DNA from 2 places in the Pandoraea commovens genome. Region 1 is predicted to be linked to the other one. Evidence: predicted binding sites of a transcription regulator. Region 1 holds the regulator's gene; the other holds the start of a gene.
The links. The regulator FliA, encoded in region 1, starts transcription of late flagellar genes. The targets are predictions, from matches to a motif close to CTAAAGTTTNNNNNNNNNNNGCCGNTA.
Positions count from the first base shown of each region.

Region 2: a site for FliA is predicted at 1,710-1,736, ahead of NTU39_RS22065 (DUF4088 family protein). Genes of this name have one in related genera too.

Region 1 covers NZ_CP102780.1:5,852,412-5,855,823, forward strand. The annotation lists gene NTU39_RS26360 (hypothetical protein) at 1-46, shown strand, start outside; gene NTU39_RS27020 (CBU_0592 family membrane protein) at 48-305, shown strand; gene NTU39_RS26365 (flavoprotein) at 305-868, shown strand; gene NTU39_RS26370 (RNA polymerase sigma factor FliA) at 865-1,593, opposite strand; gene NTU39_RS26375 (MinD/ParA family ATP-binding protein) at 1,631-2,515, opposite strand; gene flhF (flagellar biosynthesis GTPase FlhF) at 2,508-3,412, opposite strand, start outside.
Region 2 covers NZ_CP102780.1:4,900,922-4,904,333, forward strand. The annotation lists gene egtB (ergothioneine biosynthesis protein EgtB) at 1-668, shown strand, start outside; gene egtD (L-histidine N(alpha)-methyltransferase) at 668-1,660, shown strand; gene NTU39_RS22065 (DUF4088 family protein) at 2,010-2,837, shown strand; gene NTU39_RS22070 (DMT family transporter) at 2,862-3,412, opposite strand, start outside.

The DNA of each region.
Region 1 (3,412 bases):
CGGGTCAGTTTCTCCGTTCGAAAAGAAAATCGCGGCCCCCATCTGACATGACATCAATAAATGCCTCCGACGTCATTGGCATTGCGGGTGCGCTGACCGTAGTCATTGCCTACTTTCTAAATCTGCACGGGACGCTCAGCACGACATCGTACAAATATTCGGCATTCAATCTGGCTGGATCGCTAATGATTGTTTACTCGCTGATCTACCACCCGAATCCAGCCTCGATGCTGATCGAAGGCTTCTGGGCGTCGATCAGCCTGTATGGTTTGTACAAAGCTCATAAGAACAGGAGGGCGAGGTGATGCAAAGGCGAATCCTTCTGGGCACGACTGGCAGCATCGGTGCGAAAGATACGATCCAACTCGTCGAGTTGCTAGCGTTGACGTATGACGTCCAAGTCGTGGCCTCCACGCCGTCGCTAGCATTTTTCGATCTCGCCACGGCAAGACGAATGACTGACGTTCACACCGATGACGACGATTGGTATACATGGCGCCAGCGCGGCGATCAGATCCTGCACATCACGCTGAGAAACTGGGCGGATCTCTTCGTCATCGCCCCGTTGACGGCCAACACCCTGGGGAAGCTGGTATCCGGCATTTGCGACAATCTGCTGACAACCACGTACCGGGCGTGGCAAGTGAAGTCAAAACCATTACTGGTGGCTCCCTCGATGAACAAATATATGTGGGAGCACCCGCTAACGGAAAAGCAACTTGAGCTGCTTAAGTCTTGGGATGTTGGCGTGATACCGCCGAGAGAGAAGTGGTTAGCGGGCGGGGATTTTGGCCCCGCCGCTATGGCGACTCCCGAGCAGATCGTCGAATCTGTCGAGAGCACCCTTTCAATACACAAAGCGCCTTAATTCGCCGAAGTCCAAGCCTTCTCACGCAGCGTCGCGCGCAAGCGCGAGATCGCCTGGCTGTGCAACTGACACACACGTGACTCGCTGACTTCGAGCACGGCGCCGATTTCGCGCAGGTTCAGACCCTGCTCGTAGTAAAGACTCATCAGCAACTTCTCGCGCTCCGGCAGACGATCGATGGCGTCCACCACGCCGCCGCGCAAACCTTCATCAAGCAGCATCGTCAACGGATCCGCACCCGGGTCCGCGCAAATGCGGTCGATGAACGGCTCTTCGTCCGCCGATTCGAAATCTTCGTAATAGATCAGCTGGCAGCCGTGCACGTCCTGCAGCATCTGCTGATACTCGGTCAGCCCGATCGACATCTCGCCCGCAATCTCGCTCTCGGACGGACCCCGTCCCAGCCGCTGCTCCAGTCGCTGCACCGCTTTCTCGATCTCGCGCGCCGTCTTGCGAATGCCACGCGATGCCCAGTCCAGCTCGCGCAACTCGTCAAGCATCGCCCCGCGAATGCGCTGGCTCGCGTACGTTTCGAACTGCGCGCCCTGCGTCTCCTGATACCGGTTCGCCGCATCGAGCAGCCCCAGCATGCCAGCCTGAATCAGATCTTCCAATTCAACGCTCGCCGGCAGCTTCGCCATCAATTGCAGCGCCAGGCGGCGCACCAACGGCGCGTATTGGGTCAGCGTGTCGTTCGTGTCGACCTTCCCGCGCGCGGTATACATGTTTCCCTCCGCTTCCTCTCGACGCGTGCCGTGACGCTCAGGCCGTGTGCGCGCTCACCGCGCCCACGCCATGCGTCATCTCGGCACCGCGATCGCCGCCGCAATCGCCCACCTGACCGATCCCGGCACCCAACGCCGCCGGTCCCGTGTCCCGAATGGCCAACGGCCAATGCATCACCTGCGCGGCCAACTGACGGTAAGCCACCGCCGCCGGCGCCATCGGAAACGCATCGACCACAGTGCGCGTCAATTGCCGCGCCCGCATGACCTGACGGTCCGACGGCACATGCCCGGCCAACTCCAGCGACACCGCCAGATAACGACTCGCCGTCGTGGCCAGATTGCGGCACACGACGCGTGCCTCCATATCCTCCGTCCGGTTCACCAACACCCGGAACTGCGCCAGCGCATATTCGTAATGCGCCTGCTTAATCCACGAGTACGCGCCCGTAATCGACGCCGGTTCACACCCGAGCACCACCAGCACGTCGTGCGCATGCGCTGCCAACGGACTCAGCACACCACCGGCGTGCGTGCAGTCGACGATCACGACGTCCGGCTCGCCAAGGGTCAGCACCGGCAGCGCACGCTGCGGATCGATGCGCTCGGGATGCCGATGCGCCACCGGCACCAGCACCACGTTGTCGCGCGTTTGCACACGCACCGCGTCGGGCGAAACGCGCCCCGCCAGCACATCGTGGATGTCGCCTCGCAACGGCAGACCGAGCGCCGGCGCTGCATGGCCGCTCTCGTCGGCCAGCACGACATCCTGACCGTGATGAGCCAGCGCGCTGGCCAGATTCAACGCAACACTCGTCTGACCGGCTTCAGGCGCACTTCCTACCACCGCGACGATGCGCGTGGTATGGCGCGCCACCAGTCGGCGCAGCCCCTCAGCTTGATCGAGTACGAGTTTAACCAAAGCAGGCCTCGCCTGAAGGTTGTGCGGGCGCAAACAGCCCGCTGTAGTTGGGATCGACCCCGCGCACCACTGCCGGCAAATCTTCCTCGGACGGCACGAACGGCGAACCCGTCACCGGCGCAGACAGCGCCGTATCGATAAGGAACTGTCGGTCCGCCACGTGCAGGTTCTCCGGTACGCGCTGCCCCGTCGAGACGTAATGCACCGGCAGACGGTGACGAATCACCGTGTCGAGCACCGAACCCAGGTTGGTCGTCTCGTCGAGTTTCGTCAGAATACACCCGGCGAGGTCGCCACCGCCCTCGGCGCTCGCGCTGCGATAGGCGTGCACCACTTCGTTGAGCGTGTCGCCGTGGCTCGTGGCATTGAGCAACAGCAGACGCTGCACCGGCGTCTCCGCCCCGCACAGCATCGCCACCTGCTCCGGCACCGTGCGGTCACGCTGGCTCATGCCGACCGTGTCGATCAGCACCATGTGCTTGTTGCGCAGTTCGGTCAGCGCCAGACGCAGATCCGTCGCGTCCTTCACCGCATGCACCGTCACGCCCAGAATCTTGCCGTAGATGCGCAGCTGCTCATGGCCGCCGATACGATAACTGTCGGTCGTAAGCAGTGCGAGCTTCTCCGCGCCGTGACGCATCACGCAACGCGCCGCGAGCTTGGCCGTGGTCGTGGTCTTGCCCACGCCAGTCGGCCCCATGAGCGCATACACGCCGCCGCGATCCATCAATTCGTCTTCGTTCGGCATGATGGGCAGATTGCGCCTGAGCGCGTTCTTCACCCAGTCCAGACCGTTCTCGCGGTCGCTGCCTTCCGGTAGATGCTCCAGCAACGCCCGGCCGAGCTGCGCCGAGAAACCCGCCGCGAGCAACGTGCGCAGAATCTCGCCCTGTGCCG
Region 2 (3,412 bases), 950 kb from region 1:
TCGGGCATCCGGGTGACGACAGCCGTTCTGGCGGTCACTTCGCCTTCGATTGCGAGACGCCCGCGCACGACGTTTTGGTCCGACCGTTCGCGATTGCGTCGCGCGTGGTAACGAACGGCGAATGGCGCGACTTCATCGAAGACGGCGGCTACCGCATGGCCGGACTCTGGCTCTCGGACGGCTGGGCGACGGTACAGCGTGAAGGCTGGGGACATCCGCTTTACTGGGAGCTGCACGACGGCGAATGGCAGTCGATGACGCTCGCAGGCATGCAGCCCGTCGACGACGACGCCCCAGTGCAACACGTGAGCTATTTCGAAGCGGATGCCTTCGCGCGCTGGGCGGGCAAGCGTCTGCCGACAGAACAAGAGTGGGAGGTGGCGGCAAGCGGCAGTGGCCGTACTTCGTCACCAATGCAACCCACGATGGAGCAGCGCTTTGGCCCGGTATGGCAATGGACGGCCAGTCCATACGTCGCATACCCGGGATTCCGGACGGCATCGGGGGCCGTCGGCGAGTACAACGGCAAGTTCATGTGCGGACAGTTCGTGCTGCGCGGCGGATCGCTCGCCACGCCGCCGGGCCACGCACGCGCCACGTACCGTAACTTCTTCTACCCGCATCAGCGCTGGCAGTTCTGCGGCCTGAGGCTCGCGGAGGACCGCTGATGTTGCAAGCTACACAATCCCAACAAGCCACGGCGTTCGTTTGCCCGTCATTGCCGGAAAACGCCTTTGCCACCGACGTGCTCGCCGGTCTCGGTCACACGCCGAAGACGCTGCCCAGCGTCTGGCTGTACGATCAGCGCGGCAGCGAACTCTTCGAAGAGATCACCGGCCTCGACGAGTACTACCAGACGCGCACCGAAACCACCCTGCTCGGCGAGTGCTCCGCCGCCATCGCCGATGTCGTCGGACCAAACGCCGTCGTCGTGGAGTTCGGCAGCGGGTCGAGCCGTAAGACACCGTTGCTGCTCGACGCCCTCGTGACGCCACGCGCGTATGTCCCCGTCGACATTGCCGATGACTTTCTGGACGACGCCGTCGCCACACTCGCGCGCCGCTGTCCCGGCATTCCGATGCTACCGGTGCGTGCCGACTTCACCCGCCCGTTCCACCTCCCGCCGCAGTTGCACAACACGCAAGGGCCACGCCTCGGCTTCTTCCCCGGCTCGACGATCGGCAACTTCGCGCCCGCACAGGCGGCCGCCTTCCTCGCGCATGTCGGCAAGATGCTCGGACCGCACCGACGCATGGTCGTCGGCGTGGACGCGTGCAAGGATCCCGCCGTGCTGTTGCCCGCGTACGACGACGCGCGCGGGGTGACGGCGCAGTTCGATCTGAACGTACTCGTGCGCATCAACCGCGAACTCGACGGCGATCTGCCGCTGGACGCCTTCCGTCACGAAGCCCGCTTCAACGCGAAGGCTAGCCGCATCGAGATGCATCTGGTCGCACAGCGCGCATTCTCGGCCACCGTCCTCGGCCATCGCTTCGATTTCTCGGCAGGCGAGTCCATCCATACTGAGAACTCCTACAAATATGGACAGACGGAGTTCCGCGCACTCGCGAACTCCGCCGGATGGGATATCGAGCGCGTCTGGCTCGACGCCCGCTCGCGCTTCGCCGTCTACCTGCTGCGCCCCGCCAACGGGGAGTGATCCGGGGGCCGTCTCCACAAGGCGTTGAAAGAAAATGCGCCTCGGAGGCTAAAGTTTTTACGCCGTTGTGCCGTTGATGCATGCAGACTCACGCTGCCCGCCATGGACGTGACAAACGTCCGGCGGGACAGCCCATCTCACAGCGCACGGCCATGACCGCAGCGCACCGTTGATACGAATCGCTGCACATGACTTCACGCGCAATGGGGATGCACGTGGCACGGGCTCCGGCGGCTCCGCCTGTGGCCCGCCTCACTCACACGGGCACTCGCACCGACACTCGACCGGCCGACGCGACTTCGTTCGCGTGGGGCGGACACGCTTTCTCCGCGACCGGGAGCCGGTCACGATGAGCCGCATCGCCCTTACGCTCTCCGACAGCGCACTGGCCGACCTGCAAAAGGATTTCGACGCCTTCGTGCGCATCTCCGCTGCCGTCGACCGTCACTTCACGCCGCCGCCGTTCGACGACTTCCTGCGCGCCCGCCTGCTCGACAGCACCGTGCCGCTCACCGAAGCCGCCGTCGCCCAACTGCTCGCGGGGGGCCACTACGCATGGGCCAAACGCACGTTCGACAAGCAGTTTCCGGACGTCGTTTCGATCATCCTGAATCAGGCGCGTCAGCACGGGTTCTATTTCGTCTCGCGCCCGGAATGGTCGCGCGAAGACATGGCGCGTCAGGCCAGCCGCTGGGCCGAGGGCATCGTGCGGGAAGCGAAGGGAGAGGAGCGCATCGTGGAATCGCTCGCCGGTCAGATCGTGACGTCGGCGCAGGACCTGCGAACGCTGGAGGCCACGTTGCAGACGCCCGCATGGCGCACCGCGTCGGTGCTGCGCGAACGGGTGTTCGAAGCCAAGCGCGCGGTCGAAACCGCCCGCTCGCTGCAAGCCCGCGAAAAGCTTGGTGAGCTGCGCGCGCTGCTCGATCTTGCCGTCATTTACGGCTCGGTCGGCGCTCAGGAAGCGGATCAGATTCTGGAGTATCTGGGCGTGCTGCGTCCCGAATTGTTCAACGACGATCCGGGTGTCTTCGAGCGCATCGCCGCCTGGTTGCGACGCCTGCTCACGCCGAGCGTGCCGCGCCCCGCGCCCGTACAGGACGCTCAGGTGCCGACGCTTGGCACCGAAGCATCGCATCAGAGCGCCGACACTCTGCAAACGCCCGTCACGCGCTAGGCGTTTCAGGCACCCCCTTCAACGTCAGCGGTTAAAGATCAGCGCCACCCCCGCGCTGGCGATCAGCGCACCCCACCAGGCGCCCGCTGCCGGACGCTGCCGGGTGCGAATCCACAGCAGCGGCAACACCATCACCGGCGTGGTCGCCGAGAGCGTCGCGATGACGCCCGTGTTGCCATGCCCCATGCCATACAGCAGCAACGTCATGCCGACGGCCACGCCGACGAAGCCGGAGGCCGCTGTGAGCGCGAGCGTGCCCGGCGTAAAGTCCGAGAAGATGCCTCGCCCGCGTCGCGCCGCAAGGATCGTCAACCCGAGCGCCGACACGCCAACACGCACCGCCGACGCCCCCACCGGATCCACGCCAGCCGCCATCACGGGCTTGGCGATGAGCGTCCCGATCGAGTGGCACAGCGCCGCCGTCAACCCGATGGCGACACCCACGCGCACGTCGCCGCGTACCGACTCCCAGTGGTGCGCATCCTCGCGACGGCCGCCGAAGGCGATGGCTAGCGCCACCCCGGCTGTCACCAGCGCAACGCCCGCAACCGCCCGCCAGCCCAGCGCTTCGCCTA